DNA from 2 places in the Micrococcus sp. KRD077 genome. Region 2 is predicted to be linked to the other one. Evidence: predicted binding sites of a transcription regulator. Region 2 holds the regulator's gene; the other holds the start of a gene.

Region 1 (9,970 bases), on a different contig from region 2:
GCTGTTCGAGGGCACGGCGGCGAGCCCAGATGCGGTGACGACGGCGGGTCGCGACCTGCTGGCCCGCTGGACGGAGCCGCATCGGCACTACCACGACCCGGCCCACCTGCTCGCGGTGCTCGAGTCCGTGGACCTGCTCGAGCGGGCGGGGGCGGAGACCGGACCGGATCCGCGTGCGGTCCGCCTGGCCGCGTGGTTCCACGACGCCGTCTACGCCGGGGACCCCACCGCGCCCGCCGGCCAGGACGAGGCGGACTCGGCCGCCCTGGCCCGGGACGTGCTCACCGATCCGCGGCTGGCCGTGCCGGCCGACGTCGTCGACGAGGTGGCACGCCTGGTGCTGCTCACCGCCGCCCACGACCCGGCCCCGCACGACGCGGCCGGGGCGGTGTTCTCGGACGCGGACCTCGAGGTCCTCGGCCGCTCCCCCGAGGCCTACGCCCGCTACGTGGCCGCGGTGCGGCGGGACTACGCGCACGTGTCCGACGCGGACTGGGCCCGCGGTCGCGGCGCGGTGCTGGACGCCCTGCTGGGCGCCGAGCGGCTGTATCGGACCGCGCCCGGCCGAGCGCGCTGGGAGGCCGCCGCCCGCCGCAATCTGGCGGCGGAACGAGCCGCGCTGTCGGCCTGAGCGGGGCGCCTCGGTGCTGGCCCGGACGCGGCGAGGCCCGCCTCCCCGGACGGGGAGACGGGCCTCGCTGGCTGGGCGCCCGAACGGGCCGGGCCGGCTCAGCGGCTGATCACATCATGCCGCCCATGCCGCCCATCGGGTCCATGCCCTCGGCGCCGGCGGCGGCCTTCTCGGGCTTGTCCGCGACGACGGCCTCGGTGGTCAGGAACAGGCCCGCGATGGACGCGGCGTTCTGCAGGGCCGAGCGGGTCACCTTCACCGGGTCGTTGATGCCGGCGGCCAGCAGGTCCTCGTACTCGCCGGTGGCGGCGTTCAGGCCGTGGCCGTCGTCGAGGGTCTTGACCTTGTCCGCCACGACGCCGGGCTCCAGGCCCGCGTTGAAGGCGATCTGCTTCAGCGGGGCCTCGATGGCGACCTTGACGATGTTCGCGCCGGTGGCCTCGTCGCCCTCGAGCTGCAGGCCGCCGAACGCCTTGGCGCCGGCCTGGATCAGGGCCACGCCGCCGCCGGCGACGATGCCCTCCTCCACCGCGGCCTTGGCGTTGCGCACGGCGTCCTCGATGCGGTGCTTGCGCTCCTTGAGCTCCACCTCGGTGGCCGCGCCGGCCTTGATGACGGCCACGCCGCCGGCCAGCTTGGCGAGGCGCTCCTGCAGCTTCTCGCGGTCGTAGTCCGAGTCGGTGTTCTCGATCTCGGAGCGGATCTGTGCCACGCGGCCGGCGATCTGCTCGGCGTCGCCGGCACCCTCCACGATGGTGGTCTCGTCCTTGGTGATGACCACCTTGCGGGCGGAGCCCAGCAGGTCGAGGGTGGCGTTCTCCAGGGACAGGCCCACCTCGGAGGAGATGACCTGGCCGCCGGTGAGGATGGCGATGTCGGCGAGCATGGCCTTGCGGCGGTCACCGAAGCCCGGGGCCTTCACGGCCACGGACTTGAAGGTGCCGCGGATCTTGTTGACCACGAGGGTGGCCAGGGCCTCGCCCTCGACGTCCTCGGCGATGATCAGCAGCGGCTTGCCCGACTGCATGACCTTCTCGAGGATCGCCACCATGTCCTTCACGGAGGAGATCTTCGAGTTGACGATGAGGATGTAGGGATCCTCGAGGACGGCCTCCTGGCGGTCCGCGTCGGTCACGAAGTAACCGGAGATGTAGCCCTTGTCGAAGCGCATGCCCTCGGTGAGCTCGAGCTCGAGGCCGAAGGTGTTGGACTCCTCGACGGTGATGACGCCCTCCTTGCCGACCTTGTCCAGGGCCTCGGCGATGAGGGAGCCGATCTGCTTGTCCGCGGCGGAGATCGAGGCGGTGGCCGCGATCTGGTCCTTGGTCTCGATCTCGCGGGAGGCGGAGAGCAGCTCAGAGGTGACGGCCTCCACGGCCTTCTCGATGCCGCGCTTCAGGGACAGCGGGTCGGCGCCCGCGGCCACGTTGCGCAGGCCCTCGCGGACCAGCGCCTGGGCCAGCACGGTGGCGGTGGTGGTGCCGTCGCCGGCGACGTCGTCGGTCTTCTTGGCGACCTCCTTGACGAGCTCCGCGCCGATCTTCTCGTACGGGTCCTCGAGCTCGATCTCCTTGGCGATGGAGACGCCGTCGTTGGTGATGGTGGGGGCGCCCCACTTCTTCTCCAGCACCACGTTGCGGCCGCGGGGGCCGAGGGTCACCTTCACGGCGTCGGCCAGGGTGTTCAGGCCCTTCTCCAGGCCGCGGCGGGCCTCTTCGTCGAATGCGATGGTCTTGGCCATGTGCAGGTCCTTTCTGGACGTCGGCTTCCTACTTCTGGTGGCTGACCCGCGCCGATGCCCGCGACGGACGGCCCCTGGGGGCCTCATCGGTGGACAGGTCCTCCTCCACGGCGCCGGACCGACCGGGGTACGGCTGGCAGTCGCGCCTTCGGAGTGCTAACCCCATTATGAGCACTCGCACCGGGAGAGTGCAAAGGGTCCGCGGTGCGGGAGCCCGCTCTTCCGCGGACGGCGGACGGCCCCCGGCAGAACGCCTCGGGAGGCGCCCCGCCGGGGGGCCGGGAAGGGTGCGCGTCCGGCACGGCCGCACGGCGGGCGGGTCAGCCGGTGACGACCACCGCGACGCCGTTCACCTGCAGGTTCGGGGTCTGCATGACCGGGAAGCCGAGCTCCTTGCCGACCGCCTCGGCGGCGGCCTTGTTGGCCGAGCCGTTGTACAGGACGGTGGAGGACTGGATGCCGTAGCCGCTCCAGTTCTTCGCGTCCACCGAGGTGTAGCCGGCGCTCGTGAGCCGCTGCGCGTAGGAGGCGGCGAGGCCCTGGGTACGGGTCGCGTTGTACACGGTGACGTGGGTGCCGCGCACGGCCGCGGACTGCGCGGCCGCACGAGAGCTCGACGCGGCCGCGGACTGCGCGGCCGCACGAGAGCTCGACGCGGCCGCGGACTGCGAGCGCGAGGCCTCCGCCGCGGCGGCCGAACGGGACGCGGCGGCGCGCGAGGACTCTGCCGCCTGGACGGCCGCCGCCGACCGGGACGCCTCTGCGGACTGCGCGGCGGCCTCGGAACGCGAGGCCTCCGCCGCCTGTGCCTCGGCGGCGGCACGGGACGACTCGGCGGACTGCGCGGCGGCTTCGGAACGCGAGGCCTCCGCCGCCTGTGCCGCAGCGGCGGCCCGGGACGACTCGGCGGCCTCGGCGGCGGCCGCCTCCTGCGCCACCCGCGAGGACTCAGCGGCCTCGGCGGCGGCCGCCTCCTGCGCCACCCGCGCGGACTCGGCCGCGGCCGCGGAACGGGACGCCTCCGCCGTGTCCTCGGACGGGGTGGGGGACTCGGTCGCGGGTGCAGTCGACGCCGACGCGGAGGACGCCGAGGAGGACTCGGACGACGCCGACGTCGACGTCTCGGCCGCCGGGGCCGTCGTCGAGCTCTCAGCGGCGACGGGCTCCGAGCGGTCACCGGTGAGCCACGGCAGGACGACGCCCACGAACAGGCCGGCGAGCAGGACGAGGCCGGCCACCCAGAGCAGCGGGCTCAGGCGGCGACCCCCGCCCGTGGCGGTCGCGCCGGCGGCGGCGAAGGACTCGCGGTGCGCGCCGCGCTGGTCCGTGTACTCGGGGACCTCGTCGAAGCGGTCGGGCTGGTAGGCCATGGGTCAGTTCTCCTGGCGGGAAGCGGGCGTGGACGGCGCCGGATCCGCGGGTCCCCTCCGGGCCCGGCTGCGGGTGCCGCGCTTGCGCAGCAGCCGCGTGACCAGCAGGGGTCGGTAGGCCAGGGCGGCCTCACGGTCCAGCAATCCGTTCAACACCTGATAATAGGCGGTCGGAGACAGCCCCAGACGCTCTCGGACGGCGTGGTCCTTGGCCCCGCCGTACCGCCAGGTGGCGGCCTCCAGGTCCAGGACCGCACGCTCCAGGTCCGTCAGCTCGTCCCGCCGTGGCCGCGCATCGGCACCCTCGTCCGGGTCCGGATCGGGCGAGACGGGCGTGGGGTGGGACATGGCGGCCACTGTACCCACCCGGTCTACGCTCGGGGCATGGAGTTCATCGCGCCCCTGGATCCGGGCTGGGAGGCGGCCCTCGCCCCGCAGGCCGCCGCGTTCGAGCAGGTCGGCGAGCGGCTGCGGGCCCGCCGGGCGGCCGGAGAGCAGGTGCTGCCGGCGCCGGAGCACATCCTGCGGGCGTTCCGTCAGCCGTTCGCGGACGTCCGCGTCCTCGTGCTGGGCCAGGACCCCTACCCGACGCCGGGCCATCCGATCGGCCTGAGCTTCGCGGTGGACCGCCACGTGCGGCCGCTGCCCCGCTCCCTGGCCAACATCCACCGGGAGCTGCACGACGACCTCGGCATCACCCCGCCCGCCCACGGCGACCTCTCCGCGTGGACGGACCAGGGCGTGCTGCTGCTGAACCGCGCCCTCAGCGTGCGGGCCGGCGCACCCGGCAGCCACCGCGGCCTCGGCTGGGAGCAGATCACGGAGGCCGCGGTGCGGGCCCTCTGTGCGCGCGGCACCCCGCTCGTGGGGCTGCTGTGGGGAGCCGACGCGCGGCGCATGGCGCCGCTGCTGACGGCGGCGGGGGCCGGCGTCGTGGAGTCCCCGCATCCCTCGCCCCTGAGCGCCCACCGCGGGTTCTTCGGCTCCCGGCCGTTCAGCCGGGTGAACCGGCTCCTCGAGGCGGCCGGCGCGGAGCCGGTGGACTGGCGCCTGCCCGACTGAGCCGGGCCGCCGGTCAGCCGCGCTGGTGCATCACGAGCTCGGTGGGCAGCAGCGTGCCCATCCGGTCGGTGATCGGCTTGGCCAGGGTGTTGCCGAAGGCGACGCCGGCCGCGATCGCCACGACGATGACCGCGGCGTTGAACAGTCCCTCGACGCCCAGCAGCGTGGCCCCGGTCTCCACGGTGAACCCGTAGACGGACCGGAACATGGTGAGTCCGGGAAGCAGGAACAGCATGGACGGCAGGACGATCACGAGCGCCGGGGCCGCGAGCCGCTGGGCCACCAGGCGGCCGAGGAACCCGACCGCCGCCGCGGCGACCGCGGGCACCAGCCGGTCACTGACCCCGATCTGCTGCGCTGCCAGGTACGCGCCGAAGCCGGCCCCGGACACGAGACCGCAGGCCAGGATCTGCGGCCACCGCGACTGCTCCACCACCGCGTCCGCCATGCCCGCGGCCATCACGAGGCCCAGCAGCAGCAGCGGCGGATAGCTCAGCGTCCCCGCCTCGGCCAGGTCCAGCTGTTCGAATCCCACGAGATCCCCGATGCCCACGGCGATCATGATCCCGGCCATCACCCCGGCGAACACGAGCAGCGCGGAGAGGAAGCGGCCCGCGGCGGTCACCGGGAAGCCGTGGATGGCGTCCTGCACCGCGGTGACGAACCTCGCCGTGGGCAGGAGCATCATGATGCCGCCGGCGATCACCAGCGCCGGGTTGACCGGCAGGTCGAGGGCGTGGGCCATCAGCGCGATCACCGTGGCCGTGATCGCCCCGAACATGGTGGAGAAGATCTCCGGGAAGCGCGCCTTGTCCGCCTGGACCTTGAGCCAGAAGACCAGCCAGGTGGAGACCATGCCCAGGGCCGCGCCCGTCCAGGTCCCCCCGATGAACGGCACGAAGCAGGCCACGAACACGCCGGAGAAGAGGACCTCGAAGACGGCGGGGAACGGCTTGGGCTGATGCCGGATCTCCACGAGCCGGCGCTGGGCCTCGGCCCGGTCCACCTCGCCCGCGGCGATCTCCTCGACCAGCCGGTGGACGGCCACGAGCCCCTCGAAGTTCACCGAGGACGAGCGGACCACCCGCTGGAGGGTGAACGGGGCCTCGCCGCGTGAGGAGTCGGGCGCGTAGTTCAGGGAGATGGACTGGTTGGTCAGGTCCACCTCGGTCTCGAGGATCCCGTAGGCCTGCGTGGCCACGATGATCGAGGTCTCCACGTCCAGCGAAGCCGCGCCGAAGCTGAACATCGTCTCGCCCAGCTTGAGCGCGAAGTCCAGGGTCGTGCGGGCCTCGAGGGCCTGCGCCTCCGCGCGGCGCTGCTGCAGCGTGGAGCGCATGCGGCGCCCGTACGGCGAGGAGTGCAGGCGGTCGGCCAGCACGAGCGCCTGCGTCGGCAGGTTCTCGACGAAGACCTCGCGGGAGCGCCGGCCGCGCCGACGCCCGCGCTTCTCGGGCGGACCCGCGGGGACCACCGGGTCCGGGACGGTGATGTCCGGCTCGGGGATCACATCCGGGGCGGGCAGGGCGCCGTCGGCCTCCGCGGGCGCCAGGACGGAGGTGGGCACCTGCTCGGACAGCGGCGGCTCGGTCAGGGGCGCGTCCGCGGCCGGCTCCGGCAGCGTCTCCGCCTCCGGCTCGGCCGATTCCTCCGGCTGCGGCTCCGGCGCCGAGACCGGATCGGCGGCGGCGGGGCGGACCACGGGCGGCAGCGGCTCCGTCGGCTCGACGGCGACCGCGGCCGGGTGGGCCGACTCCGCCGGGTCGAGGTCGAGCAGGCCGGGGTCCTCCGGGTCGAGCGTGAGGTCGCCGACAGCGGCGGCGTCCTCGGCGCCGGCCGGGCGCAGCACGGGGATGAGCGTGGGGACGGCCGGGGGCTCCGCGATGCGGGGGTCGAACCGCGCCGGCTCCTGGGTGCCCTCCTGCTCCATGCGGCTCACCCTCTCCTTCCGTGTGCGGGCGCTGGACGCGCCACGGCGGTGGGCCGAGCCCCGCCGACGCGTCCATCCAACCACGCCGGCACCTCCCCCGCCGGGGCCGTCGGCACCGCGGCCCGGGGACGCGAAAGGGCCCTCCCGGAGGAGGGCCCTGCTGCGGTGGATCTTACTGGACTCGAACCAGCGACCTCTCGCGTGTGAAGCGAACGCTCTAACCAACTGAGCTAAAGATCCGGGCGTCGCCCCATGGGGGTGACAACTCGAAAAACGATACCTCAGGCGGCGCCGCCTGTCCACCCGGGCGACGGCCACCCCGCGCACGGCGGAGCGGCCGTCGAGAGCCGACGAGCACGTCAGGCGTCGGTCAGCGTGGCGCCGGGCTCGAAACCGCCCTGGGCGACCAACGAGGTCCCGGCGCCCGGGGCGGGCTCCGGTCAGGAGCTGCCACCGAGGGAGGAGACCGCCCTGGCGGCGTCCGCCAGGCCGGCGCCGCAGCCCGCGGAGCAGGACACGGGCATGGACCGGGCCGTGGACCTGAGGGTGGACTCGACCTGGGCCGGGGTGAGGCTCGGCCGCTCGGCCAGCAGCAGGGCGGCCAGGCCCGCGACGTGCGGGGTGGCCATCGAGGTGCCGTTGTAGGCGGCGTGGCCGGCCGTCGTCGGGGTGGTGGCGCCGTTGTTCACGGTCGAGATGATGTTCGCGCCCGGGGCGGTCACGTCCACGGCGGAGCCGTAGTTCGAGAACGAGGCGCGGGCGCCCTGCGAGGTGGAGGCGGCCACCACGATGGTGTTCCGGCAGTTGGCCGGGCGCACGTTGGCGGCGGGCTGGTTCTCGTTGCCCGCCGCCACGACGACGGGCACGCCGCGGGAGACGGCCGCGTTGATCGCGTTCTGGTAGGTGGTGCCGCACGTGCCGGAGCCGCCGAGGGACATGTTGATGACGTCCGCCGGGTTCGGGTTGGCCGGCACGCCCGCCACGGTGCCGCCGGCGGCCCACACGACCGCGTCGGCGATGTCGGACAGCGAACCGCCGCACTTGCCGAGCACGCGGATGGGCTGGATCTTCGCGTTCGGGGCCACGCCGACGACACCCTGGGAGTCGGCCACGGCCGCGACGGTGCCCGCCACGTGGGTGCCGTGCCACGAGGAGTCGGAGGCACCGGCGGTGCCGCACTCGCCAGCGGCGTACCAGTCGCCCTCGTCGCGCGGGTTGGAGTCGCGGCCCCCGCCGTCGCGCGCCGCCCTGCCGTCGGAGATGAAGTCGTAGCCGGGCACGACGTTGCGGTCGAGGTCCGGGTGGGAGGTGATGCCGGTGTCGATGACGGCCACGGTCGCACCGGAGCCCGTCGTGCGGTCCCACGCCCCGGGGACCCGCATGCCGTGGGTGCCGGTGAAGCCCCACTGCTGCGAGTAGAGGGCGTCCACGGGGCTCAGGCCGGTGGCGGTGAGGATGGCGTCCGGCTCCACGGCCTCGACCGCCCCGGAGGCCTTCAGGTCGGCCATGAACTTCGCGGACTCGGCCTGATCCAGCTTGCGGTCCGCCTTGACCACGCGGGAGCCGAGCGCGGTCTCACGCAGCTCCTTCACGGAGACGCCGGCCTCCTTCGCGGCCTTGCCCCAGGCGTTGGCTCGGCCCTTCGCGTGGGCGGTGGCGGCGGTCTCCTTGTAGGTGACGATGAAGGAGTCGTAGCCGTCGGCGTTCGGGTCCTCGACCTGCGCCGCCGCCAGGGGCGAGGCGGCGGTCGGGGTGGCTGCCGGTGCGGCGGGGGCGTCGCCGGAGGGGGCCGCGAGCGCGGGGGACGAGGTCAGGGTCCCGCCGGCGAGGACGGCGCCGGCCACGAGGGCGCCGATGCGGCGGCGGGTGCTGCGGAGTGGGGAGGACTGCACGGGATCTCCTCGGAGTTCTGGGCCACCGGACGCGGGTGCCCGAGGGGCTCGGGCCGGGGTGACTGGGATCACGGTAAGGTCACGATTCCGTCACGACGAGGCCCAGGGTCGAAGTCTGGCGGATGGTCGAGGCATCTCTGGCGGATCCGCCAGCCGAGCCCGGCGGATGGCCACGGGCGCGCACAGCGGCGCCCCAGCGTCGGCCCGCGCCGGACACGACGACGGCGCCGCGCCCTCCCGGCGGAGGTGCGCGGCGCCGTCGGGCCCGCGGTGGAGTGGAGCCCCCTGCCGGATTCGAACCGGCGACCTGCTGTTTACAAGGCAGCTGCTCTGGCCAGCTGAGCTAAGGAGGCCTGCGGCCGGCGCCCGGGGCGCCGCGGCCGGCCCTTTCAGCGTACAAGGCCCGGGCGGACGGCGCGGGGCGCCCCCTGCGTGGGGACGCCCCGCGGACCTCGGCGACGGGTCAGCCGGGTCAGCCGGCGATCTTGGCGCCCGCCCAATCGGCGAAGGTCTTGTCCTCGCCGTCGAGGGCCCAGTTCTTCCCGTCCACGAACACGGTGGGGGTGCCGGCCACGCCGGCGACGCGCGCCTGGCGGGTGGTGTGCTCGACCGCGGAGCGGAACGTGCCGTCCTCGACGCAGGAGGCGATGTCCGCGCCGTGCTCCTGCGCGAGCTGCGTGATCGCCGCGTTGTCCAGGCCCTTGCCCTGGTGCTCGTCGTAGGTGGCGAACAGGGCGGCCACGAAGCCGTTGTAGGCCTCGGGCTTCTGGTCCGCCACGCAGTACGCGGCGTTGGCGGCGCGGGCCGAGTAGTTCTGGTTATTCGGGGCGCTCAGGTAGTCCACCATCCGGTACTCGACCGTGGCCTCGCCCTGTTCGAGCCACTGCTCGATCTGGTCCGCGTTGGAGGTCTCGAAGTCCGCGCAGTGCACGCAGTTGAAGTCCGCGTAGAGCACGATCCGCGTCGGCTCGCCGTCCGCCCGGGCCTCGGTGTCCGGCAGGGTCTCGGGCTGGGAGCTCGCGGACTGCTTCGGCACCTCGATCCTCGAGGGGTCGACCTCGCGTTCTCCCGCGCCCTCCGCCAGGCCCGTGGCCGAGGTCAACTCGATGCCGCCCTGCTCGTTCGTCACGGCGGGGATGGGGCCGGCGGCCGCGGCGTCGTCGCCGTTGCGGTTGAGCACGAACGCGACGACGAGGCCGATCACGAGCACCGCCGCGAGGACCGAGCCCCAGATGACGCCGGTGCGGCGGCGGCGGTCCTTCCTGCGCTGCTCCTCCTGGATCTGGCGGGCACGCGCACGGGCGTCCTTCGCCGAGGTGTGCGAGCCTGACGTGTTCCGGGCCA
Region 2 (8,483 bases):
CGCGTAGACGTGCCGGGCCATGCGCAGCAGCGCGTCCTCGGGGACCTCGATCCCCGACTCGTTCAGGATCTCAACGGCCACGGCGGGCCCCTCCTCGCTTCTGGGACCGCTCCGCGGGGCCGCGGGCGGCGTCGTAGGCGTCCACGATGGCGCTCACCAGCGAGTGCCGGACCACGTCCGAGGAGTCGAAGCGGACCATCTCCAGTCCCTCGATCCCCTCGAGCACCTCGACGGCCTGGGCCAGGCCGGACTGGGTGCCGCGCGGCAGGTCCACCTGCGAGGTGTCGCCCGTGACGACCATGCGCGCACCGAAGCCGAGGCGGGTCAGGAACATCTTCATCTGCTCGCCGGTGGTGTTCTGGGCCTCGTCGAGGATCACGAACGCGTCGTTCAGGGTGCGGCCGCGCATGTACGCCAGCGGGGCGACCTCGATGGTCCCGGCCTCCATCAGCCGCGGGATCGACTCGGGCTCGATCATGTCGTGCAGCGCGTCGTACAGAGGGCGCAGGTACGGGTCGATCTTCTCGGAGAGCCCGCCGGGCAGGAAGCCGAGCCGCTCGCCGGCCTCGACGGCCGGGCGGGTGAGGATGATGCGGTTGACCTCCTTGGCCTGCAGCGCCTGCACGGCCTTGGCCATGGCCAGGTAGGTCTTGCCGGTGCCGGCCGGGCCGATGCCGAAGACGACGGTGGAGCGGTCGATCGCCTCCACGTAGTCCTGCTGGTGCAGGGTCTTCGCGCGGATGCGGCGGCCCCGGCCCGAGAGGATCGAGTCCAGGTGCAGCTGACCCGCGCCGCGCCCGGTGGCGGCGTCGCGGACGTGGTGGACGACCTGGCCCATCACCTCGGGGGTGACGGCCTGGTCGCGGCGGGCGATCGAGCGCAGGTCCTCGACGACGCGCCGCACCGAGGCCACGTCGGCCACCGGCCCGGCCAGGTCCAGCCGCTGGTCGCGGACCGTGACGTCCACGGTGGGGAACACGCCGCCGAGGATCCGCAGCAGGGCGTCCTGCGGTCCGAGCGTGCGGACCATGAGGTCGGCGGACTCGAACGCGACCCCCTCGTGCGCGGTGGCGGGCGGGGTCGGGGTCGTGGGGACAGCGGTCACGATGGGGTGGATCACCTCGGGGTCGCGGGGGCGGGACATCCCGTCCAGTCTAGGCGTCGGCGCGCCGTCCTGCCGGGGCTCACCAGCGGCCGAGCCGGTGCTGGAGCACGGCGAGGGCGGCGGGGCCGGCCGTGGAGGCGCGCAGCACGTGCGGGCCGAGCCGCACCGGCACGGCCCCCGCGGCCACGCAGGCCTCGAGCTCGGCCGGGCCGATCCCGCCCTCGGGGCCCACGACGACGGCGATCTCGGCGGCCGCGGAGAGTCGCCCCGCGGGCACCGCGGACACCCCGTGCTCCGCGTCCTCGTGCAGCACGAGGACGAGCCGGCCGCCGTCGTCGTCCCGGGCCAGCCCGGCGACCGCCGTCCCGGAGACGTGGTCCCGGACCGCGGGCACCCGGGCGCGACGTGCCTGCTTGGCGGCCGCGCGGGCCGTGTCCGCCCACTTCTGGCGGGCCTTGGCGGCCTTGGGGCCCTTCCAGCGGACGATCGAGCGCTCGGCCTCCCAGGGCACCACGGCGTCCACGCCGAGCTCGACGGCGGCCTGGACCGCCATGAGGTCCCGGTCGCCCTTGGCGAGGGCCTGGACGAGCACGAGCGCCGGGGTGGGCGCCGGCTCCTCCGCCACCGCGTCCAGCCGCACGGACACCGCGTCCGGGGCGGCCGCGAGCACGGTGCCGTGGCCGAGCGTGCCCGACCCGTCGGCCAGGAGCACGGCCTCCCCGGGGGCCAGGCGCATGGCCGCGGCGGCGTGCCGGGCCTCGGGGCCGCCGAAGACGACCTCCGCGCGCGCGCTCGCGCCGGCCAGGGCGCCCGGCTCGAGGTGGAACAGGGGGGCGGTCACAGGTTTCTCAGGTTCTCCCGCAGCCGGGCGAACATGCCCTTGGCCTGGGGTGCGCCGTGCACGACCTCCTCGCCGCGCACCTCGGCCAGGCGCTCCAGGAGCTGGCGCTGCTCGTCGTCCAGGTCGGTGGGCGTGGTGACCACCACGTCCACCTTGAGGTCGCCACGGCCCTGCCCGCGCAGGCGGCCGACGCCCAGGCCGTGGAGGACCTCGACGTGGCCGGACTGCACACCCGGGTCCAGGCTGACGGACTGCTTGCCGTCCAGGGTGTCCAGCGTGACGGTGGTGCCTAGGGCCGCGGCCGCCATGGGGACGGTCACGGTGGTGGCCAGGTGGTCGCCCTCGCGGCGGAAGGTCTCGTCCGGGCGGACCGCGATCTCCACGTAGAGGTCCCCGTTCGGGCCGCCGCCCGGGCCGGCCTCGCCGCGGCCGGCGAGGTGGATGCGGGTGCCGTCGTCCACGCCCGCGGGGATGCGCAGGGTCAGCGGCGTCCGGGTGCGGACGCGGCCCTGCCCGTCGCACTCGTGGCAGGGCGTCGGGATGACGGTGCCGAACCCCTGGCAGGCGGGGCAGGCCTCGGTGGCCATGACGGTGCCCAGCAGCGACCGCACGGGGCGCTGGATCATGCCGTGGCCGTGGCAGGTCTGGCAGGTCTCCGGCTGGGTGCCGGGCTCGCAGCACGAGCCCTCACACCGATCGCAGCGCACGGCCGTGTCCAACTCGATCGTCTGCTCGCCGCCGAAGACGGCGTCGCGCAGGTCGATCCGCGCGGTCACGAGGGCGTCCTGGCCGCGGCGGGCGCGGCTGGCGGGGCCGCCGCGGCCGCCCTGGCCGGCGGCGTTCATGAAGGTCTCGAAGATGTCGGCGAAGCCCCCGAAGCCGCCCGCCCCGCCGAAGCCGCCCGGGAAGCCGGCCTGGCCGTTCTCATTGCCCGTCGTGTCGTAGGCCCGGCGCCGGCCCTCGTCCGAGAGCACCTCGTAGGCGTGGGAGATGCGCTTGAACTGCTCGGCCGCCTCCGGGTCGGGGTTGACGTCCGGGTGATGGGTGCGCGCGAGCTTGCGGTAGGCGCGGCGGATCTCCTCGGTGCTGGCGTCACGGCTGACGCCGAGCGTCTCGTAGTGGTCGGTCACGGTGGGGATTCCTCTCGGGGAGAGCGGGACGTGGGGCGATGCGGGACGGGGCCCGCCAGGACGCGCGGAGGCGCGTCAGGTGGTCAGGATGCGGGAGAGATAGCGGGCGATCGCCCGGACGGCGGCCATGGTGCCCGGATAGTCCATCCGGGTCGGACCGATGACACCGACCTTCGCCACGGCGCCGGGGCCGTAGGCGGCTGCGACCACCGAGGTGTCCGCGAGCGATCCGACGTTCTCGGACCCGATCCGCACGGACACCCCGTGGGCGTCCTGCTCCATCTCCGTGAGCAGGCGCAGCAGCACCACCTGCTCCTCGAGCGCCTCCAGGATCGGCCCGATGGACGCGCCGAAGTCCCCCGGGGAGCGGGCCAGGTTGGCGGTGCCGGCCAGGACGATGCGGTCCTGCCGACCGGCCTCGAGCAGGTCGTGGACGGCCGCGGCCACGAGGGCGGCGGACTGCTGGTGCTCCGGGCGGACCCGGGTGACGACGTCGTCCACCACGGTGGCCGCCTGCACCGGACCGAGCCCCAGCAGGGCGTCCAGCAGGAGGCCGCGGAGCACGGACAGCTCCGCCTCCTCGACCGGACGGTCCAGCACGGCGTGCCGCTGGTCCACCCGTCCCGTGGACAGGATGAGGACCACGAGCACGCGCGTGGGTGTGAGGGAGACCAGTTCGAGGTGGCGGATCGTGGAGCCGTCCTCGTGGGGGAACTGCGCGACGGCGACCTGCTGGGTCAGCTGGGCCAGGAGGCGCACCGTGGACTCCATCATGTGCTCGGTGTCCGTCTCCGGGTCCAGCAGGGTCCGCACGGCCCGGCGCTCGGCGGGGGACAGCGGCTTCACCTCGGAGAGGCGGTCGACGAACACGCGGTAGCCCTTGTCCGTGGGGACGCGCCCGGCGGAGGTGTGCGGGGCCACGATGAGGCCCTCCTCCTCGAGCGCAGCCATGTCGTTGCGCACGGTCGCGGAGGACACGCCCAGGGCGTGCCGTTCCACGAGCGCCTTGGAGCCCACGGGCTCGCGCAGCGCCACGTAGTCCTCCACGATCGCCTGGAGCACCTGCAGGCGGCGGGGCTGCTCCGACATCTCGGTCCTCCTCTGGTCCGTCGGGATCCGGGGCGACCCCGGAGGTGCCCCTGGCTGGCACTCCGGCGGGTCAAGTGCCAATGCTACCGTCCGACCCGGGGGACGACCCGACCGGCCCGCACGGCTTCGCTCACGGTGATCGCCCGCCCCCGTTGCTACCGTGCTCTCCCATGGACTGGAGCAGCTGGGGCCCCGCGGGCCACGACGACCTGACGCGCCGCCCCGCCCGGACCGTCCCCGATGTGCCCGCCACCCCCGGCACGGTGGTCGAGGACGTGGCCTCCGGGTTCACCGGGGCCGTGAGCGGCATCGAGCGCTCCGGCGGCGTGCACGTGGTGGTCCTGGAGGACCGCCGCGGCGTGCGCCGCGGCTTCCCCCTCGGCGGCGGCTTCTGGATCGACGGCGAGCCCGTGACCCTGGTCCCCCCGACCGCCGCGGCCCCGGCGGCGCCGGCCCGCACCGCCTCCGGCTCGCGACGGGTCGAGGGGGCGCGGGCCCGCACTGCCCGCGCCTCGCGCATCTGGGTGGAGGGCGTGCACGACGCCGAGCTGGTGGAGAAGGTGTGGGGCGAGGACCTGCGCCTCGAGGGCATCGTCGTGGAGCCCCTGCACGGCGTGGACGACCTCGCCGGGGCGATCCGTGCGTTCGCCCCCGGTCCGTGGCGCCGGCTCGGGATCCTTGTGGACCACCTCGTCACCGGGTCCAAGGAGGAACGCCTCGCGGCCGAGGCCATGCGGGTGCCGGGCGCCGCGGGCAACGTGCTCATCCTCGGCCACCCCTACGTGGACGTCTGGCAGGTCATCAAGCCCTCCGTCCTCGGCATCCCCGCGTGGCCCGTCGTGCCGAAGGGCCAGGACTGGAAGACGGGGATCCTGCGGGGACTGGGCTGGCCGCACGGGAGCAAGGAGGCCACGGGGCTGGGGTGGAAGCGGCTGCTCTCCCACGTCACCACGTACGCGGACCTCGAGCCGTCCCTGCTGGGCCGCGTGGAGGAGCTCATCGACTTCCTCACCGCCGCCCCCGAGCACTGATCTCGCCGCGGCCACGGCCCGCCCGCGCTATGCTGGCCCATGCCCTGCGCCCGGTCCCCGGCGCGCAGGTCCCGCGATCCAGGAGGAGCCCCTCGTGAACACCCGCGCGCAGCCCGACGCCGGCCGCACCGGCCACGGCCCGCCCGCCTGGCTCGTCTCGGCCGGCGGCCGCGGCGCCCCGCTCACGGCGAAGCAGGACCGTGACCGCGCGGCGCTGGCCCATCTCAGTCTGGCGTTCGGCGTGCTCGGCCCGCTGGTCGTGTGGCTGCTCTATCGCGACCGCGGCCCGTTCACCTCGCAGGAGTCGCGGGAGGCCCTGAACTTCTCCGGGCCGCCCACGCTCATCACGCTCCTGTTCTTCTTCCTGTCCCTGTTGCCGGTGGTCGGCCCGATCTTCGCGATCCTCGGCGCGCTCACGTGGGCCGCCATGGCGGTCTACGGCGTGATGGGCGCCTCGCACGTGTCCAAGGGCCGTCCGTTCCGGTACCCGTTCAACCTGCGCATCCTGCGCTGACCCGGGGTCGGCCGGTCAGAAGCCGGCCAGCGCCCGGACGATCGCGTCGTTGCGCAGCCGCCCCTCGAGCGTCGGGATGATGCGCCCGTCGACGGCGGCGCGCCCGTCCAGCAGGCCCGCGGCGATGAGTTCGGCGATCGCCCCGCGGATCCGCGCGGCCTCCCCCGGCGTCTCCGAGACGAGCTCCGCGGTCGGGAGCCCGCCCACCGTGCGCACCGCGAGCATGATGCGCTCGAGGCGCCGCGCGTCGGCGTCGGGCCGCTCGCGGCCGACGGCGGGGGTGACCCCCGTGGCCAGCCGCTGCGCGTAGGCGGCGGGGTGCTTGGCGTTCCAGAACCGGACGCCGGCGAGGTGCGAGTGCGCGCCCGGGCCGATCCCCCACCAGTCCTGGTCCTCCCAGTACGCCACGTTGTGCCGCGCGCGGTGGACCCCGGACCCCCGCGGATCCCGCGCCCAGTTGGACACCTCGTACCAGCGGTAGCCGGCGGCGCTGAGCAGCTCCTCGGCGAGCAGGTACTTGTCCGCCTGGTCGTCGGGGTCCACGTCCGCCACCTCGCCGCGGGCCACCTGGGCCCCGAGCTTGGTGCCCTCCTCCACGATCAGCGAGTACGCGCTCACGTGGTCCGGGGCCAGGACGACTGCGGCCTCGAGCGTGGCCCGCCAGTCGGCGAGGGACTCCCCCGCGGTCCCGTAGATCAGGTCCAGGGACACCTCCAGGCCGGCCTCGCGGGCCGCGGCGACGGCGGCGGGGACGGACTCGGGCCGATGGGTGCGCTCGAGCGTGGCGAGCACGTGCGGCATCGCGGACTGCATGCCCAGGGAGAGGCGGGTGAAGCCGCCGGCCGCGAGCTGGCGGGCGTACTCCGGGGTGATCGTGTCCGGGTTGGCCTCGGTGGTCACCTCCGCGCCGGGCGCGATCCCGAACCGGTCCACCGCCGCCTGGAGGATGCGCACGAGGTCCGCGGCCGGCAGGAGCGTGGGCGTGCCGCCGCCGAAGAACACCGTGTGCAGCGGGCGGGCGGGCACGTCCGAGGACGCGAGCACGTCCGCGGCGAAGTCCAGCTCCGCGACCGCCGACTCCCAGTAGTCGCCGCGGCCCGCGCCGGGGCCGAGGTCGACGGCCGTGTACGTGTTGAAGTCGCAGTAGCCGCAGCGCACGGTGCAGAACGGCACGTGGACGTACAGGCTGAAGGTGCGCGCCGCGCCGTCGCCGGCGGCCGCGCGCACCCGCTGCCCGACGTCGGCCGGCAGCCGGCCGTCGTCGGGGACCGGCTCGCCGAGGGGCAGGGCGGGCACTTACTTCTTCGCCGCCTGGTCGGCGCCGGCGCCGTCCGAGGACAGGGCGGCGATGAAGGCCTCCTGTGGGACCTCGACCCGGCCCACCATCTTCATGCGCTTCTTGCCCTCCTTCTGCTTCTCGAGCAGCTTGCGCTTGCGGGAGATGTCGCCGCCGTAGCACTTGGAGAGCACGTCCTTGCGGATCGCGCGGATGTTCTCGCGGGCGATGATGCGCGAGCCGATGGCGGCCTGGATCGGCACCTCGTACTGCTGGCGCGGGATCAGCTCCTTGAGCTTGCCCGTCATCATCACGCCGTACGTATAGGCGTTGTCCTTGTGGGTGATGGAGGAGAACGCGTCCACCTGTTCGCCCTGGAGCAGGATGTCCACCTTGACGAGGTCGGCCGCCTGGTCACCGTCGGCCTTCCAGTCCAGCGAGGCGTACCCCTTGGTGCGGGACTTGAGCTGGTCGAAGAAGTCGAACACGATCTCGGCCAGCGGGATCCAGTAGCGGATCTCCACCCGTTCCTCGGAGAGGTAGTCCATGCCCTTGAGGTTGCCGCGCTTGGCCTGGCACAGCTCCATGACGGCGCCGATGAACTCGGCCGGCACGATGATCGTGGCCGAGGCCATGGGCTCGCGCACCTCGAGGATCTTGCCCTCGGGGAACTCGGAGGGGTTGGTCACGGTGACGACCTCACGGTCCTCCCGGGTGACCTCGTAGACCACGTTGGGCGCGGTGGAGATGAGGTCGAGCCCGAACTCGCGCTCGAGGCGCTCGCGCACGATCTCCAGATGCAGCAGACCGAGGAAGCCGACGCGGAAGCCGAAGCCCAGCGCGACCGAGGTCTCCGGCTCGTAGACGAGCGCGGCGTCGTTGAGCTTGAGCTTGTCCAGGGCGTCACGCAGCACGGGATAGTCCGAGCCGTCGATGGGGTACAGGCCTGAGAACACCATGGGCTTGGGGTCCTCGTAGCCACCCAGGGACTGCTCGGCCGGGTGGGCGTGGTTGGTGACCGTGTCGCCCACCTTGGACTGCCGCACGTCCTTCACGCCGGTGATGAGGTAGCCCACCTCGCCCACGGCCAGGCCCTTCGTGGGTACGGGCTCCGGGGAGGAGACGCCGATCTCGAGGAGCTCGTAGGTGGTGCCCGTGGACATCATGCGGACCTTCTCCCGCGGGGAGAGCCGGCCGTCCACGACGCGCACGTACGTGACGACGCCCCGGTAGGTGTCGTACACGGAGTCGAAGATCATCGCGCGGGCCGGGGCGTCCGCGTCGCCCTCCGGGCTGGGGACGGCGCGGACCACGCGGTCCAGCAGCTCCTCGACGCCGACGCCCGTCTTGCCGGACACGCGCAGCACGTCCTCGGGATCGCAGCCGATCAGGGAGGCCAGCTCGGCCGCGTAGCGGTCCGGATCCGCGGCGGGCAGGTCGATCTTGTTGAGCACGGGGATGATCTCCAACTCGTGCTCCATGGCGAGGTAGAGGTTC

What was found. The regulator HrcA, encoded in region 2, represses chaperone genes, less so after heat shock. The targets are predictions, from matches to a motif close to TTNGCACTCGNNNNNNNCGAGTGCNAA.
Region 1: a site for HrcA is predicted at 2,506-2,532, ahead of groL (chaperonin GroEL). Genes of this name have one in related genera too.

What each region holds. Positions count from the first base shown of each region.
Region 1 is NZ_JABFAZ010000028.1:9,757-19,726, forward strand. Features, by position in the region: gene J1M39_RS07305 (DUF4031 domain-containing protein) at 1-631, shown strand, start outside; gene groL (chaperonin GroEL) at 741-2,372, opposite strand; gene J1M39_RS07315 (LytR C-terminal domain-containing protein) at 2,693-3,742, opposite strand; gene J1M39_RS07320 (DUF3263 domain-containing protein) at 3,746-4,090, opposite strand; gene J1M39_RS07325 (uracil-DNA glycosylase) at 4,127-4,804, shown strand; gene J1M39_RS07330 (threonine/serine ThrE exporter family protein) at 4,818-6,734, opposite strand; tRNA gene J1M39_RS07335 (tRNA-Val) at 6,901-6,974, opposite strand; gene J1M39_RS12545 (S8 family peptidase) at 7,175-8,626, opposite strand; tRNA gene J1M39_RS07345 (tRNA-Thr) at 8,903-8,979, opposite strand; gene J1M39_RS07350 (DsbA family protein) at 9,099-9,970, opposite strand, start outside.
Region 2 is NZ_JABFAZ010000009.1:33,032-41,514, forward strand. Features, by position in the region: gene ybeY (rRNA maturation RNase YbeY) at 1-81, opposite strand, end outside; gene J1M39_RS02645 (PhoH family protein) at 71-1,144, opposite strand; gene J1M39_RS02650 (16S rRNA (uracil(1498)-N(3))-methyltransferase) at 1,185-1,946, opposite strand; gene dnaJ (molecular chaperone DnaJ) at 1,943-3,076, opposite strand; gene hrcA (heat-inducible transcriptional repressor HrcA) at 3,152-4,165, opposite strand; gene J1M39_RS02665 (DUF3097 family protein) at 4,336-5,196, shown strand; gene J1M39_RS12215 (DUF4870 domain-containing protein) at 5,291-5,710, shown strand; gene hemW (radical SAM family heme chaperone HemW) at 5,726-7,006, opposite strand; gene lepA (translation elongation factor 4) at 7,007-8,483, opposite strand, start outside.